2 regions of the Alicyclobacillus fodiniaquatilis genome follow, and region 1 is predicted to be linked to the other one. Evidence: predicted binding sites of a transcription regulator. Region 1 holds the regulator's gene; the other holds the start of a gene.

Region 1 (8,973 bases):
AAACCCAAGGTGACGCAACATCACCTCAAACATGATAAAAGAAGGAGCGACTCCAAACGTCACCATATCAGATAATGAGTCCAACTGTTTGCCAAATTCGCTTTCCGCATGTAATAAACGAGCCGCACGACCATCCAATCCATCTAAAAACATACCAATGACCACCAGCAAGGCAGCTGAGTCGTAGCGACCGTGACTCGCGACAAACATAGCCACCATGCCAATGACCAAGTTGCCCAATGTCAGAACACTGGGAATCGCCTTCGTGAACAATGATATGACCTCCCAGAGAATAACAGAAAAAACCATCAGGACAAATTAAATATGTCGATCAATTAATACCTGCTCCTGAATGCGTTGCAGCCCATCGCGAATCATTCTCGCGCGAACAGCCCCGACCCCTTCAACTTCATCAAGATGATCCACGTTCGCCGACAAAATATTGGTTAGGATATCGAAATGTTCGACCAAATTCTCTATCACCGGTTGCGGCAAGCGGCTGATTTTGTTCAGCACGCGGTACCCTCTCGATGGCACAACCTCTTCGAGAACATTGACACTCGGCGCGTAACCCATGGCCTTCGCCATTTTGGCGCCATCCATCAAATCGTCGGCTGGCATGCCGTGGAACAACGACAACACATGATGTGGCGTCACATCATGTCCATGATTCATATAGTCTTTCACCAGTAAATATGCCTGCTCGTCAACCGTTGCCACAAGTTCGTCCAACTGCATGCTGACCAGTCGGCCTTCACTCCCGAGCTCTGTAATATGTCGGCGAATTTCCGCCTTGATGCGCAGCACGGTCTCAAATCGCTGCAAGACCGTCGTCACTTCATCCAGTGTAACAGCCTCTTCAAATTCCAGCGCGCTCAGATTGGTCAATTCCTGATCTAACACGGTTTTGTATTTCTCCAAAGTTTGCATCGCCTGGTTTGCCTTTGTCAAGATAACACTTATGTCACGTAATACATATTTAAACAGCCCTTGATACAATGTGATCACGTTGCGCCGCTGTGATATACAGACCACAAGCTGCCCTGTCTCCCGCGCCACACGCTCAGCAGTCCGATGTCTCGTGCCAGTCTCAGACGTCGGAATGGTGTGATCCGGATTGAGATTCGTGTTGGCAAAAAGCACCCGTTTGACATCTTCGCTGACAATGATTGCGCCATCCATCTTCGCGAGCTCATACAGGTGGGACGGCGTCAATTCGCATTGGATGGAAAAACCGCCATCCATGATGGACAGCACTTTTTCCGAAGCGCCAATGACGATAAGCCCTCCCGTCTTCGCCCGCAGGATGTTTTCTATGCCATCACGCAACACAGTCCCTGGTGCGACCATCCGTAAAATCTTGTTGATGGTGATTTCCCGTTTGGTGTCTTCTTTCATCATCTTTCACCTCTAAAAGGCCCGAAGCATTGCATCCTGTAGTGTTTGCACCGGGACGATTTCCACCCCAGGAAACGACTCGGTCACCGTTTGACCAGCTGGAATAACACAACGTTGGAAGCCTAATTTTTGCGCTTCGCGCAGTCGCTCCGCCAACCGCGTGACTGTACGAACTTCACCGGTCAACCCGACCTCGCCAATATAGATATCCCCACGCGCCAAAGGTCTATCCCGATGGCTGGAGACCAGCGCCATGGCAATGCCGAGATCTACTGCAGGCTCATCGACACGCACGCCACCAGCCACATTGACGTAGGCGTCACACGCTTGCACCTGCATGCCCATTCGGCGTTCCAGCACCGCCAGCAGCATATTTACCCGCGTGTAATCAGCGCCCGTGGCCATGCGCCTTGGTGTCGCGAATCCCGTGGGGGCAACCAAAGCCTGCACCTCAAGCAATAATGGCCGCCGACCCTCCATCGCAGCGACCACTGCCGACCCTGGGACAATCGTCTGACGTTCTGACAGAAATAAAAGAGAAGGATTGGACACTTCCTGCAATCCATTGTCATGCATTTCAAAAACCGCCAGCTCATTGGTTGAACCAAATCGGTTCTTCACGGCGCGCAATACTCTATACATATGATGACGTTCGCCTTCAAAGTATAGTACCGCGTCAACCATGTGCTCAAGCATGCGAGGTCCAGCCAAAGCGCCGTCTTTCGTCACATGCCCGACGATGAACGTAGCAATATTATGCGACTTCGCGACGCGCAATAACATGCCAGTGCACTCTCTCACTTGCGCCACACTGCCAGGCGCCGATGTCAAGCTCGGCCGAAATACCGTTTGGATGGAATCCACAATTAAGAAATCAGGTTTGACCTGCATTGCGCTCTCAATCACCAAATCCAAGTCCGTCTCCGCAAGCACGTACAATTCATCATGCACGGTGCCCAACCGTTCCGCCCTCAGCTTGATTTGACTCGCGGACTCCTCGCCGGAGACGTATAGCACGCGCTTTTGCTGTGAGGCAATCGCCTGTGACAACTGCAACAACAAGGTGGACTTGCCAATCCCCGGATCCCCGCCGATAAGCACCAGTGAACCAGGGACAATCCCACCGCCCAGCACCCAGTCGCACTCTGTCATTCCGGTTTGAAACCGCTGCTCGGTTTGCGCCGGGATAGACTGAATCGGCTGCGGCGATGCTTTCGTTGCGGCAACTGCCGTCGACCTCATCGGCGCAACCGTCTCTTCCACCAGCGTGTTCCATTCCCCACAACCAGGGCAGCGCCCCATCCATTTGATCTCAATATGGCCGCACGCTTGACAAACGTACTGCGTCTTTGTTTTCGCCAAACGCCGTTCTCCCCTTTGCGGACATCCTTTACACAGATTCCCTCTACCATCATACCGAACGAATGGGCCGCGTCCATCCCGTATCGCAGAAAAACCCGCCGCAATCGCGACGGGTTTGACAACCTACAGATTGTGTTCCACTTTTTACGAGTTTGCAGCCATTGCGCCCGCTGGCTCGACCTTCAGGTGATCCCCATCCAATCCAATCCGCACAGCGTCGCCCTTGTTCACGGTGCCAGCCAACAAAGCCTCCGACAATCTGTCTTCGATATGTCTTTGAATTGCCCGCTTCAACGGCCGTGCGCCATACTGCGGATCGAACCCTTCCTTGGCCAAAAATTGCTTGGCCTCCTCTGTCAGAGTAAATTGGATATTCTGTTCTGCCAGGCGTTTTTGCAGATCGCTCACCATCAAATCGACGATGTGGCTGATTTGCGATTCGTCCAGGGCGTGGAAGACGATGATTTCGTCGATCCGGTTGATAAATTCCGGCCGGAATGTGCGCTTCAGATCTTCCATCACTTTCTCTTTCATATCGTTGTACTGGCTGGAAGCCCCCGGCTTAAAGCCAACACTGCCGCCCTTGCGCAGTTCTTCAGCGCCAACGTTGGAAGTCATGATGATGACCGTGTTGCGAAAATCGACTGTCCGCCCCTTGCCATCTGTCAGACGACCATCATCGAGCACCTGCAGCAAGATGTTGAACACTTCAGGATGCGCCTTTTCGACTTCGTCCAGCAGCACCACCGAGTAGGGTTTGCGCCGAACCTTCTCTGTCAATTGGCCACCTTCGTCATAACCGACGTATCCCGGCGGCGAACCAACCAAGCGCGCCGTGGAATGCCGCTCCATGAACTCGGACATATCAATGCGAATCATCGCATCCTCATCGCCGAAGACCGATTCTGCCAACGCGCGAGCCAACTCGGTTTTCCCCACACCTGTTGGGCCAAGAAAAATGAACGAACCAATCGGCCGCTTCGGATCTTTCAGGCCTGCGCGCGCGCGTCGGATGGCCCGCGCAACCGCCTCGACTGCCTCGTTCTGCCCGACAACTCGGTTGTGCAGAATTTCTTCCATGTGCAACAACCGCTCCGACTCTTCCTGAGCCAACTGTTTGACCGGAATCCCCGTCCAAGCAGCGACGACATGGGCAATGTCCTCCGTGGTCACGCGCACATCGTCATGCTGCTGCGTCTGCTGCCAGTGTTCCTTCAACTGCTCCAATTCCTGTTTGATCTTCTGTTCCTGATCTCGCAAGTTTGCAGCCTGTTCAAACTCTTGCCCCTGTACTGCAGAGTCTTTTTCACTGCGCACCTTTTCTAGCTTTTGTTCCAGCTCTTTCAGATTCGGCGGCGCCGTGTGCGTGCGCAAGCGAACGCGCGATCCCGCTTCATCCACCAAATCAATCGCTTTATCCGGCAAAAACCGATCCGAGATATATCTATCCGACAAGCGCACTGCGGCCTCCAGCGCCTCATCCGTGATCTTCACGCGGTGATGCGCCTCATACCTGTCGCGCAAACCGCGCAGAATTTCCAAGGCTTCTTCCGGCGTCGGTTGATCCACCGTGATCGGCTGGAATCTGCGTTCAAGCGCAGCGTCCTTTTCGATGTGCTTGCGATACTCATCCAGTGTCGTCGCGCCAATGCATTGCACTTCGCCGCGCGCCAACGCCGGCTTCAAGATGTTCGAAGCGTCGATGGCGCCTTCCGCGCCGCCAGCGCCAATCAAGGTGTGCAACTCATCGATGAACAGAATGATGTTGCCCGCTTGCCGAATTTCGTCCATGATCTTTTTCAGTCTATCTTCAAATTCACCACGGTATTTTGTCCCTGCAACCACCGTGCCCATATCCAGCACCATGACGCGTTTGTTGCGCAATGTTTCCGGAATATCCCCAGCCACAATCCGCTGCGCAAGGCCTTCCGCGATGGCCGTCTTCCCCACGCCAGGCTCACCGATGAGCACCGGATTGTTTTTGGTCCGACGGGAGAGCACCTGAATCACACGTTCTATCTCGGTGGCGCGTCCAATCACCGGATCAACCTTGCCGTCGCGCGCCATTTGCGTCAAATCGCGGGCCAGGCTGTCCAGCGTTGGCGTCCCCGCTGAACTGTCCTTCTCACCCGCCATGTCGGCTGCATCGCCGCCAAGCAGCTGCAGCACCTGTTGCCGCGCTTTGTTCAGACTGATGCCCATGTTTGCGAGGACGCGCGCCGCCACGCCTTCTCCTTCGCGAATCAACCCAAGCAAGATGTGTTCTGTGCCAACATAGGTGTGATTTAATTTACGAGCCTCATCAATGGAAAGCTCTATCACCTTTTTTGCCCTCGGTGTATATGTCATCTGACCGCCTTGGCCTTGGCCCTGACTTTGCCCTTGCCCGATGATCCGCTCTACTTCCTGTTGGACTTTATCTGCCTGGACACCAAGCATTTGCAATGCGCGAGCCGCAATGCCTTCCCCTTCGCGGACAAGGCCGAGCAACACGTGCTCTGTGCCCACACCAGGATGCCGCAGTCGGGAAGCCTCTTCTTGAGCCAACGCCAAAACTTTTTGTGCTCGTTCTGTAAAGCGTGCGTACATTATCCATGCACCTCCGTGTCATCTAGACGAAGTCGTTCGCGAATCAGCGCCGCGCGGCGGATATCGCGATCTGTTGCAGACAGCTCACGCTTAAAGTATTTCTGTAGGAAAGCGGGCTGCGTCGTCACCATCAATTCATTGAGAATACTCGCCGATACGCCTTGAATGATGCCGAGATCGATCCCAAGCCGCACATCGGACAAGCGTTGCAATGTCTCTTTGGAGTCCATGCGCCGCGCATAAGCCAACAGGCCGAACGAACGGCTGACTCTGTCCTCCAATTCAATACGGTTGCGCTGAAGAAGACCTTCTCTTGCGTTTCGCTCGTGTTCAATCAATTGATGAACAACACTTTCCAAATTGCCGATGATCTCTTCTTCAGTCTCGCCGAGAGTGATTTGGTTTGATACTTGAAACAGGTTCCCGAATGATTCAGAACCTTCACCGTAAATTCCCCGTACAGCCAGACCCACTTGCGAGACAGCGGTGAGTAGGCGATTGATGCTGCCTGACAAGGCCAACCCCGGCAGATGCATCATCACAGAGGCGCGAATGCCTGTGCCGACGTTCGTCGGACACGCTGTGAGGTATCCGTATTTTTCATGAAAGGCAAAGGTCAATTTCTGCTCCAACGCATCGTCTATCTTGCTGGCAAGTTGCCACGCTTCATTCAGGCGCAACCCCGGCATGATGCATTGCAACCGCAAATGATCTTCCTCATTGACCATGATGCTCACCATCTCATCGCGCCGGAGAATGACTGCGCCGCGTTTCTCTTGTTCCGCCAAATCAGGGCTGATCAGGTGCTTTTCCACCAGCACTTGTCTGTCCAGCGCAGCCAAATCTCGGCAGCGAATCATCTCATATTCCCCATGCTCCGACATGGCGTCGGTCTGAAAAGCTTCGCCAACGGCATTTATCACCTCATTGGCGTGACTGTCCGTCTGCAAAATCGGGAACGGATAGCCTTGTAGATTTCGTGCGACACGGATGCGACTGGTCAACACGATGTCATCGTCTGGCCCTCCGTCTTTCATCCACTGACTCATCGCATGCTGCAAAAAATCGCTTAATGACACCTGTATCCCTCCCTAGTCCTCCGTGCCTTTTTCCAAGGCCCGAATTTGATCTCTCAACTGTGCGGCATGCTCAAATTGCTCATCAGCCACGGCTTGCTGCAATTCGCGCCGCATCTGGTCCAACTTGCGAAGCTGCTGAACGCGCTGACCAGATTTTTGCGGTATCTTACCCGTATGTTCGTTGCCATTTTGTATGCGCCGTAATAGCGGCTCCAAACGGCTTGAGAAATTGTCATAACAATCAGGGCAGCCGAAGCGCCCCATTTTAGTAAACTGGTTATAGGTCATCCCACAATTGGCACACCGCAAACTGCTTGTCTGCACTGGCGCATAACCTGAAGAAGACTCCATATTCAAAAGCCCAGTGAGCAACTTGTTGAAATCAAACGCGTTGCCCGCAACAAACGGGTTCAAAATCTCACCTTGCTCTTTGGCACAATGTTCACAAAGGTGATAACCTGTCTTCTCGCCATTGACGATTTTGGTGACGTGAACCGTAGCTGGACGTTCATGACATCGTTCACAAATCATTCAGGACACCTCCCTGACATCAATCCTCATAGGTGGCAAGCACTTGAAGCGCCGTGTAGAGCAGTCGAGCTCGCAATCTATCCCGCAAAGGCAACTCGACGCTCAGAACCTCTCTTCGCAACATAATTTGCAACATCGCCGCCTCACGGCCGGTTATCCACTGTTCGCGCTCAAGTCGCTCAATCAGCGCTTCCGAGGCACTTTGTGTGACCTCGTCACCCCAGTCCCGCAGCAGTTGTAGCAATGTATGCTCTGGATCCAGCCGCACTTGCCGGATCCGGATGTAGCCGCCGCCGCCGCGCTTTGATTCGACGACATAGCCGTGATCCATCGTAAAACGGGTGCTTATCACATAATTGATCTGCGACGGAACACAATGGAATAAAGAAGCCAGTTCACTACGCTGAATTTCGATAAACCCAACATCGCTTTCCTCTAAAATGCGCTTTAAGTACTGTTCGATCACATCGGATATGTTGTTTGGCATGGCTGATTACTCCCATCCTCGGCAGCACCGCCTTTGACTTTCACTTATTTTGACTTTGACTTTCATTGACCTTATTATACACCGCACATTTGAAAACGCAAGCGGATCAACCGTTCATTGAAAATTAAACGTTTTCACGGTACACTTTTCCCAATATGACCTTCATCCATGAACATGCACAACGACAAATATGCTGGTTCAGGATAAGAAAGGAACTCGCCGATGTCCTCGAACAGGCAAAGGGAAATTCTGCATGCTGCAGTCAAACTGTTTGAACAGAAAGGGTACCAAGCCACTTCCGTACAGGATATTGCCGACGCTGTAGGGCTGCAAAAAGGCAGCCTGTATCATTACATACAATCGAAGGAAGAGCTGTTGATGCAAATTGCTGACGCAGCCATCCGTCAATTTAATGAACAACTTCAAGAGATCCTGGCCCGACCGATGACTGCCCAAGAAAAATTAGCAGCGATGATCCGCATGCACGTGCAGACGTCCATTGAAAATCTGGAGACGACCACAGTGTTGTGGAGAGAAGCTTTTTCACTTGGCGAAGCGCCACAAGGCGTCATTCAGAAAATGACCGACACGTATTTGGATCTCGTCACGCAGATATTAAATGAAGGAAGTGAAAATGGAGAATTCCAAGTTCATCACCCCCGTGTCACTGCGCTTGCCATCTTAGGCGCATGTAATTGGGTATACCGATGGTACCGCCCCTCCGGTTCCATGAATGCCAACGATGTCGCCCACACTTTTAGCAAACTATTCTTAGATGGATTATTGACCACTCATTAGAAAAAAAGACGTCTCATGATGCGAATCGGATTGCGCCGATGACTGCCCCTTTATTTTAAAGAAAGAGTAAAGCTTCACTGATAGTCAGACCGGCTTCTGAGGTGGTCTGCTGTACTTTTGATTTACGCTACAAGTTTCCATTTGAGTGCCGCACTGATGAATGTTGGTCCTCCATTACCCATCTTTGCTGATGAAGTCCATGTTTCTTCCACTTGCCACGTGCTAGATCAATGCGAAAAAATGCTATTTTGAAAAAAACTCAACTGATCTGTCAATATCTTTTCTCATTTTGTTAAAAGCATTTATAATATATAGGTATGATGTCGAAGTTTGACGACTTATCAGAGAATATGTCGTGTCTACATACAAACAAAGGATGGAAGTGATGCCCTTTCACGGATGTGAAGGTTTCCGCAAACCATCAAGACACGAAGCATATTGGCTCAACACATCCTAGTAGCACAAAACGACGCTTCAATCTATGTAGGTCAGGGAAAAGAGGTCGCAGCGCTTGATGCTCAATGATAAAATCATTCAACTGACACAGGATTTACAGTTGTCAAATGGTGCTCATATACTGTACCTCTATGAAGATCCAGCGCTCTATCTAAACAACGCAATTGCATATATTCGCACCGGGATCGAGCAGGAACATCATATTCTATTAATTGAAAGCAGCAGTGTATTTCAGAACATCAGAGAGAGGTTAAGTTACTTTTTAACGAAAGA
Region 2 (8,973 bases), on a different contig from region 1:
GGGAGCCGGACGGTCAACTACGTCACCATGCTCAATGGGCGATGGATTGACAAAGACTCTGACTCCCTTGATTACGGATTCGAGACATTCCGAGGAACAGAAGCGCAGTTCGCTCGCGTCCTCATCGCAGATCTTGGACGACTCCTGCGCCCGCTTGGACCAATCGTCCTGGTCGGAGGTAAAGAAACGCTTGCAGCCCATCTCCAAACGTATCAAGACAAAATAGAGATTCATCCGGATGCCCTATTCGCTAATGCGGTTGCATTTCGGGAAATGGGAGTGACCATCAATGCCAAATCGAAAGCCGCGTCGAGATAGTGCCAAATGTTCCATCATTAATCGTACGGTGTCTTTCAACATTGAGGATCCGTTTCAGGCACAGTTGCTCGCAGCTGTCGACCAGTGGACGAATTTCTCAGGTGGGGTAAAACGACTCATCGCGGCTTCTCTAAGCCCTCAAAGCCCCATTCAGATGCAATCCTTCTCCCCAATCATGCAAGCGCCGGAGGGGCAAAATCTCAACGTCACAGACGATGCTGATGAATGGGACCCGATAGAGCTACTTTAGTCATTGAGTATACCTTGAGCACTTCATGAGTGGAGAGTCCATGGAAGGGAAGGCGTGGGACTGTGGGACTGAGTCCCGGACATTTTTCGAAATTTCAATGCTGGAGGAGTGGCGTATGGGGGGCAGAGTAGACAAGAAGATTCAAACGAAACCAACGATTTCACTGGTTGATTTCGAGCTTGTTCACGACATCACCATTTTCCTTAGATGTGGCTCGGACGGAGATACGGGACGCCGCATTGCGCTCACCGCGCTGGACGACATGCCAACCATCAATCATCTGTCACCTTACATGTGGAGAGACTACGCACGAGGTGACCGGATGTGGATCGGCCACGAAGACAACCAGAACCTTGATGAGCTTTTACCGGACAAATGGGAACGGACCAAGCGGTTCCCTATCCGATTCGAAAGAACAGAGTGGCGACGTATCGATGGTCTCGCCCTTGCACTCGGGCGAGACAAGGCAAACACGACAGCAGTCCTCCTACGGCTCGCGGTGCGTTGTCCGCGAGTGCTCGCAACAGCAGCGCCAGGATATGCTTATCGGTCTCAATACAGTTTGAGAAAAGGAGTGTTTGGCTGATGTTTTTTAATCCGGTGGTCACCATTCCTAAAGACACGTATAGAAGAGTCGAAATGCTGGTTTCCGAAATTGCTCGCATGCAAACTGGAATCGAACTTAAAGGGCCTGACCTCGATCACGAATGCGACCTATTTATCGCCAATGTAGCCGAAGAATACGTCCGGCAGTATTTCGAAGAATCGACGCGGTCTGTTGCCCAGTTTGTTTCTATAGCCCAGAAACCGGAAATCGAAGAGAAAAAACTCTGGAGACGGCGATGAAAGACGGGTCCCCCCCTTCTAGAATGCATATTTTCTCCATGGTCACCCTACCCTACGCAAGATTTGCGTAGGGTAAATATTTTAAATAAGGGTTAGAATTCAATATTTACGGTTATAATGAGAACATAAGTAGCGGTAGTAGCATCGTGATGGCGCTGCATATAGTGTATTTGATGTGCCATTCTACGAAATGCAAAGATCGCCACGTCTTTGTGGCGATCTTTGCATGCTTTAGAGATAGATACTGCCGACGACCCATGCAACTATTGAAAAAAAAACAACCAACGTCGATGTGAAGAATCCAATCCACAGTGGAAATCTCTGTGGCCATTTACGTTTTAATTGCCTTAACACAAAGATCGTTGCCAATACCATAGCGACAAGTAGTGTCCAAGACAACATCACGTTAAAGTCATTCAGATACCAGCTCATATGCATAGTATACCCACTGGATTGTTCATTGTTCTACAGTAAAATACCCCTTATATATCCATTTCGGAACGAGATTTTGATGCAACTCGTAATGAAATCTTTATCACTGATTTATTCGTTACTCATCAGACGATGCCACTTTGGCTAACATACCGAACAGTGAAGCGATCACCATCACCACAACCACCAAGCCAATCAGCATACATCTTCCTCCTCCTTTGAATGACGTACTACATCATTCGGAAAGGAAACTCCATCCAACCGGGGTCAAAAATATTCTTCATACTCGATTTATCGGCAGCGCATTTAGGCATGTATCTTACGGCGCATGCCGATGCCATATGTATACCGGATTCCACCCTAAATTCCACGATTACACGCGATTTCGTTAGAAGTTGCAAATTCTCAAATATCAGGCCATATACTATCTACTTTGGCACCTAAAGCTCGAGCTATCCGATAAGCAGTTTCATTTTGAGGTTTGCGGACCCTTCCAGTTCGTAACGCCGTTACAGTTGCACAACTTACCCCGGATCTATCCGCAAGTTCATTCACATTCACGTCTCGTTCCGCCATTAGAACACGCAAGCGCGCCGCTGGTTCATGTTTCACACGCATCATGCCCACCCCATCTAGCTTAGCTAGTCATAGGATGGACACAAACATATGGATTTAAACCACGTTTTAAACAAATCATCGTGTCTATCACGAAAGAGAAGGCGACTCAGCACATCGTACATCATCATGCTTTGAAAAGAACCAAGGGGAGTATCTGGTTAAACACGATGCGCTCAAGGATTCGAAACACTAAAAAAGCTATAATCGGTGAAAAGTCTATACCGTTGCAAAAGACTTATAAAACCTTGATAGTTTTCGCTCTTTTCCCAATTCGTCGCGTCCGATTTCGCCGTGGCTACTCTCGTTTATGTGACGCTCCAAGGGCTTAAACTCCCGACCAACGAATCGGTACATATGCGTGTCGTCGTTTATGCTGACAGTTCGCGCATTCCATATTGCTTGAGATTGATGGCCGCGTTCAAGTCTCTATCCATTGTCATGCCACATTCAGAACAGCGGTACATCCTATCAGACAGCTTCAAGTCTGTTTTCTTGTGCCCGCAGTCTAAACAACGCTTCGATGATGGATAGAACCTATCCGCGATCATCAACCTCACGCTGTACCACTTGCACTTATACTCAAGCTGCTTGCGGACTTCTGCAAGGCGATTGTCTTGTATCGCTTTTGCAAGCCGATGATCCAAGCAACCATCATATAGGAATACAGATCAAAACAATCACTCAATACGATATACGCCACGCGAATCGTCACTCAAGCACCTCGTTTCTCCCTGCATGATGATTCAATACTATTCATTATTCCCTTATCGTCAATTAAGACTACATCGAAAACGTTGTTTCCCTTAGTTAAACCAAGCTCCTTGGCAAAATGCCTGTCCTGGGTCGAGGTCACCCTTTCAACGATACGAGTGAGAACATCACTTATAGGCACTTGCCAAGAAATGATGGATTGATTATAATGGTCAAGGAAAGTCAAAGTCAGACTTTCTTTTTTAGCCCGATAAAGGTCAAAGTTAATCAAAGTTAAAGGCATAGCCAAGAAACTAAACAAAGTATGAATGTTGACGATATAAGGAGGAGCAAGTGATGCGTTGTGAACACTGTAAAGTGAACCAAGCGAGTTATGGGATGCGCCTGCAAATCAATGGGCAGGTCAGAGATCTTCACCTTTGTTCCGATTGCTACAGCAAAGTCGGAGATCAACTCAAGCGTCCGGTGGGGGCTTCTCCATTTGGAGGGTTGACAAATGGATTCCCATTTGAGGAGCTCTTAAAAGATTTCGGGATACCGGGTGTTGGTAAGGCCAACATGCCGCAAACTCAACCTGGGGTTGGCGGCAGTGGTTTTGTGGACGAGTTTGGGCGGGACATTTCTCGTCTGGCGGCAGAAGGTAAGATTGACCCAGTGGTTGGACGTGACAAAGAGGTGGCTCGAGTGATTGAAATTTTGAATCGTCGTAACAAGAACAACCCGGTACTCATAGGTGAACCTGGCGTAGGGAAAACTGCGATTGCAGAAGGGCTTGCATTGAAAATTGCTGAGGGACAAGTTCCGTCCAAGTTGCAAAACAAGCAAGTCTACAGTCTCGACGTTGCATCGCTTGTAGCAGACACTGGTATTCGCGGACAGTTTGAAGAACGTATGAAAGGTTTGATAGCTGAACTTGGTGAGCGAACAGACGTCATTCTCTTCATTGACGAAATTCACTTGCTTGTGGGAGCTGGATCGGCTCAAGGTTCAATGGATGCAGGAAACATTCTTAAGCCTGCACTGGCCCGCGGTGATCTACAGGTGATTGGTGCGACGACTTTAAAAGAATACCGAGTGATAGAGAAGGATGCAGCGCTTGAACGTCGTTTCCAACCGGTCATGGTCAACGAGCCATCCGTGGATGAGGCCATCGCCATTTTGAAAGGCATTCGCTCGCAGTATGAGTCGTTCCACAAGGTGTCTTACACAGACGAAGCGATTCGCGCATGTGTAGTTTTGTCGAGCCGATATATCCAAGATCGCTATCTGCCAGATAAGGCGATTGACTTAATGGATGAAGCGGGGTCGAAAGTAAACTTGCGCTTAGGAGATCACAATCCATTTGACCTGGAAGCTCGTCTGAAGCAAGTAGCGCACAAGAAGGAACAAGCAACTAAGCATGAAAACTACGAGCTTGCAGCGAAGTTGCGTGACGAGGAAACGCAACTGCAAGCTGAGATTCAAACAGCCGACAAGGTAAGTGGCAAAACTGAAGTTAAACTTGCAGACATCCAGCAAATCATTGAGGAGAAGACCGGCATTCCGGTGCAGAAACTGCAAGAGGCTGAACAGGCCAAGTTAAAGGATCTTGAAAATCGCCTATCCAGCAAAGTGATCGGCCAACAAGAAGCAGTTAAGAAAGTGGCCAAAGCCATTCGACGGGGTCGTGCAGGTTTCAAGACTACTCGCCGGCCAATAGGTTCGTTTCTCTTTGTAGGCCCCACAGGCGTTGGTAAGACAGAACTCGCCAAGTGCCTTGCGGAGGAATTGTTTGGAACGAAAGAATCCATGATTCGTCTCGATATGAGTGAGTACATGGAGAAGCATTCGGTGTCTAAGCTCATTGGATCCCCTCCGGGGTACGTTGGATATGACGAAGCTGGTCAACTCACTGAACAAGTGCGTCGGCGTCCATACAGCCTGATTTTGTTGGATGAAATCGAAAAGGCTCACCCGGATGTACAACATATGTTTCTTCAAATTATGGAGGACGGCAGACTCACCGACAGTCAAGGACGGACCATTCGCTTTAATGACACGGTAATCATCATGACCAGTAACGCAGGTGTGATGGAACGGAAGAGCACGGTTGGATTCGGTGTCGATGTAGACGCAAGTCAAGCACAGAACCATCTGGCATCTCTGGGTGCTTTCTTTAAACCAGAGTTTTTGAATCGGTTTGATGCCGTCATTGAGTTCAACGCCCTTAGGGAACCTGACTTGGTGCACATTGTCGATACGATGGTGAAAGAACTGCAGGACAGTCTCAGCGAACAACAAATGACCCTCATCATGACCGATGACGCAAAGAAGAAACTCGCGAAAATGGGATATAGCGCCGCATTTGGTGCGCGACCGCTACGCCGGGTGCTTCAAGACCAAGTTGAAGACCAAATTTCAGATCTACTACTCGACCACTCAGAGGTTCAACAACTCACGGTTGACGTAGAGAATGAACAAATTGTCGTGCGAGTTTCCTAAGAACATAGGGCTACTCCCGATGCACCGCTACAGGTGCCTTTGAGGAGTAGCCCTTGTTTTTTTTAGGTCCAGATATGTGTACGAAGACATTGGTCGTTCACGCGTGAATCTCAAATCCACTAAGGTGTACGAGCTAGACGTCCGATGGAAGAGACACTTCGAGCATTTGGCACACACCCAATATGGTAGCAGTCCTATTCTCTCATAAGGCATGACATGATACCCTGAACTGTCAAAAAGGTCCCAAATTCATACGTCTTTGTCCGTTTTTCATTTCCAGTTAGAAAATTATTGTATGTACAATAATAATAATCAGAACATTCGTGCTATAAAGAAGGTTTCTGTGAAGACGCAATAACCGTTGTCTCTTGTCATTTGGGACGAGCACGGAGCCCGTTATGAGCGTGAGCGGTCGAAGACCGTTAATCGCATAGATGTACAAGATGACGATATCAGGACATAGGAGGATCACATGCACAAATTCGTGAGAAAAATGATCAGGCCGACAGTGGGATTGGTAGCAGGCGCTTCCACACTGTTCTCGACGGTCGAACTTGTGGACGCGCAAACGAATAGCCCAGTAGTGGCATCGTCAACATCGATCGATAGGGGCAAATCGATTACGGCAGACCAGTTGTGGATTAAGTTCAGCAAGCCGAAATCCTTGATTGCGGCTGACATTCAAACAGCTAGCAGCGACGTGAAATTGGCGGCGGTTACGCTGCAAGGCGCTTACAACCAACAACAGCTTAGTACACGGATTTATTTGTCCCAGACTGCGCAAGACCAGACTTGGCTACAACAAGCGGTGCCGAAAGATGTCAGAGTGACAGATCTGTCCGTTTCGCAAAGTGATCCAAACGCGGTTCTCGAAGCGTTGTTGGCTCAGTACGGCCACTCGATTAAAGGTGCCATCGTCACAGATCCGAGCAATCCGGACACGGTCAATCTTGCGACCACTTTGGCGGGCATCGACGACGCGATGGTGATTACGCCGAGCCAAGAGGCACTTGTAGAGAGCTACGGTATCAAGATTCTGCATGATTTTCGCGATGACCATTTGACAGGCACCGTAGCCACATACCAGTGGGCGATCGAAAATTTATTACCCAAGACTACCACGAAGGATCTGGTGATGCTCAGTCCAGGTACTACCGGTGATATCCGCGATTACGCGGTGGCTACGAAGTCGTTCGTATTCTATCTCACCTCAACCGACCCACAGCAGAAGGCATTGATGGACGAGATCTTACAACACACGCCGGCCAATACGCCGATTCTTGGCTACGTTCCAAATGAAAATCCGGACGTGGCGGAACTGAGCAGGGAGGGGCATTTCTTAAACGCCTCTGATCAGCTCGCGAATGAATCAGTATGGGCGTCGATGCCGAGTCCGAAATCGTTTCAACAGTCACAGCCCCACGCGGTTAAAGCGACGCCTAACACGGTATATGTTGCTTTTCTGGCCAGCGACGGTGACAATGCCCAATACATTCAGCACCGCATGCTTCAGCTCTGGCAGGATCCGAATTTAGGAGCAGTGCCTACCGGGTGGACCATCGCTCCAGGGATGATTGATTTCGCGCCGACACTTATGTCTTTTTACTACCAGCACATGCCAAAAAATAGCGAGTTGGTTTCGGGGCCTTCTGGAGTTGGGTATGCGACGGCAGAGACAGGAGCAAATCTGGTTCAGTTTGCAAAATTATCAGGTGACTTTATGCGCAGAGATGACTTGCATACGGTTGACTACTATGGCTCAGTCGGATCCTTGGATACCTATGCCCAGGTGTCCGGTGTGACTGGCATCGCGTACAACGGCCCCCTCGTATCCGAGAACAGCGGGCAAACAGCGATCTATGGTCAAACCAATGGCTATATCAAGACCCCGAGTGATTTGCTTTACACCATTGAGCAGCAGGCCACGAACGGACAGATCGGGCAGCCTTTGTTCCTGGAACCGCTTGTCGATACCTGGACACTTACGCCGAGCGATGAGTTGGCGATTGCACAGAACCTGACTCTGTATGGCGAAAAAACCGGGCAGAAGTTCGTATTTCTGACGCCCAGCGAATTGGCGTTGACCATGAAGGCATATCAGAATCACCAAGAGGAAGAGCTGCCGACGTATAATGCTCAAGCGATACCGGGCTCGGCATTGCTCAAAGATGGTCCACCTGCGCAACTGACGGGCTATACGCCGCCTTCCCCGCAAGGGCCAAATCTTGTCTCCAATCCGAGCGGTGAAGAAGGCACACAGGGGTGGTCGATCGCTGACGGCGGCAATGATTCTACCCTGACTAGTACAACGTATGAGGGCGGTCCCGCATTGGATTGGCAGATTCCCGGTAACCTCTCGAGTTCAGACTGGGTTCATTATTACCCGCTTGTGCAAAACGGAAAGACCTATACTTTCTCGGTGCAAGTGGCAGGTACAGGACAAGTGTATATGGACATCTTTAACGGTGCCGGTGATAACGAAACATTGCCCGTCACTTTAAGTAAAAATTATCAGACGCTAACCTGGACGGTATCCATCCCGGATAATGCACCTGGCGGACAAACCGGATCAGCTCCACAACTGCAAGTCCGCCTACCGGGTTCATCGAGCACCACGACGGTGTACATCCGAAATGCCAGCGTACAACTTTCTAATTAAATCGCAATCTGGTGCCTGGATGGCGAGTGGGAGCTAGGGACGCGAACGTGACTATCATTTCAATTTAGATGATTCCTTTTGCCGCAAGCAAAGCATGGCTCGAGCCCAATGAAAGAGAACTCCTCGGCATAAACGGTGACAACCGTTTATTGCATAAATCCAAGCGGTGCACAGTCTTACATATCGCTTGAGAATCTTGAAACCAAGGAGGAATATCACATGCCCTTGAGTAAGAAAATGGTCGGCCTGACGCTTGGCCTCCTAGCTGGGGGAGCCGCAGTATGGCCTACGCTGGTGTTTGCCGACACCCAAGCTCAAAGTCCTTCGGCCACGCCTTCCGTGGCAACACAGAGTGCTCAATCCCAACCACCAAATGATTTGTGGATCAAGTTCAGTAAACCAAAGACCTTGATTGCGGCTAACATTCAAACCGCAAGTTCAGATGTGCAATTAGCGGCGGTTACGCTGCAAGGCGCTTACAACCAACAACAGCTTAGTACACGGATTTATTTGTCCCAGACTGCGCAAGACCAGACTTGGTTGCAGCAAGCGGTGCCGAAAGATGTCAAAGTGACAGACCTGTCCGTTTCGCAAAGTGATCCAAACGCGGTACTCGAAACGCTGTTAGCTCAGTTCGGCCACTCGATCAAAGGCGCCA

The links. The regulator CtsR, encoded in region 1, represses protease genes until heat stress. The targets are predictions, from matches to a motif close to ATGGTCAATAAAGGTCAAACA.
Region 2: the regulator CtsR is predicted to act here: its motif matches at 3,384-3,404, upstream of ACFSB2_RS12925 (ATP-dependent Clp protease ATP-binding subunit).

The regions. Positions count from the first base shown of each region.
Region 1 is NZ_JBHUCX010000001.1:60,182-69,154, forward strand. Features, by position in the region: gene pssA (CDP-diacylglycerol--serine O-phosphatidyltransferase) at 1-273, opposite strand, end outside; gene disA (DNA integrity scanning diadenylate cyclase DisA) at 319-1,398, opposite strand; gene radA (DNA repair protein RadA) at 1,411-2,760, opposite strand; gene ACFSB2_RS00395 (ATP-dependent Clp protease ATP-binding subunit) at 2,905-5,352, opposite strand; gene ACFSB2_RS00400 (protein arginine kinase) at 5,349-6,428, opposite strand; gene ACFSB2_RS00405 (UvrB/UvrC motif-containing protein) at 6,441-6,959, opposite strand; gene ACFSB2_RS00410 (CtsR family transcriptional regulator) at 6,979-7,446, opposite strand; gene ACFSB2_RS00415 (TetR/AcrR family transcriptional regulator) at 7,669-8,244, shown strand; gene ACFSB2_RS00420 (ATP-binding protein) at 8,759-8,973, shown strand, end outside.
Region 2 is NZ_JBHUCX010000030.1:970-9,942, forward strand. Features, by position in the region: gene ACFSB2_RS12890 (ParM/StbA family protein) at 1-318, shown strand, start outside; gene ACFSB2_RS12895 (hypothetical protein) at 290-568, shown strand; gene ACFSB2_RS12900 (hypothetical protein) at 684-1,154, shown strand; gene ACFSB2_RS12905 (hypothetical protein) at 1,154-1,414, shown strand; gene ACFSB2_RS12910 (helix-turn-helix domain-containing protein) at 2,252-2,467, opposite strand; gene ACFSB2_RS12915 (zinc ribbon domain-containing protein) at 2,833-3,012, opposite strand; gene ACFSB2_RS12920 (hypothetical protein) at 3,018-3,176, opposite strand; gene ACFSB2_RS12925 (ATP-dependent Clp protease ATP-binding subunit) at 3,512-5,656, shown strand; gene ACFSB2_RS12930 (GxGYxYP domain-containing protein) at 6,129-8,315, shown strand; gene ACFSB2_RS12935 (GxGYxYP domain-containing protein) at 8,535-8,973, shown strand, end outside.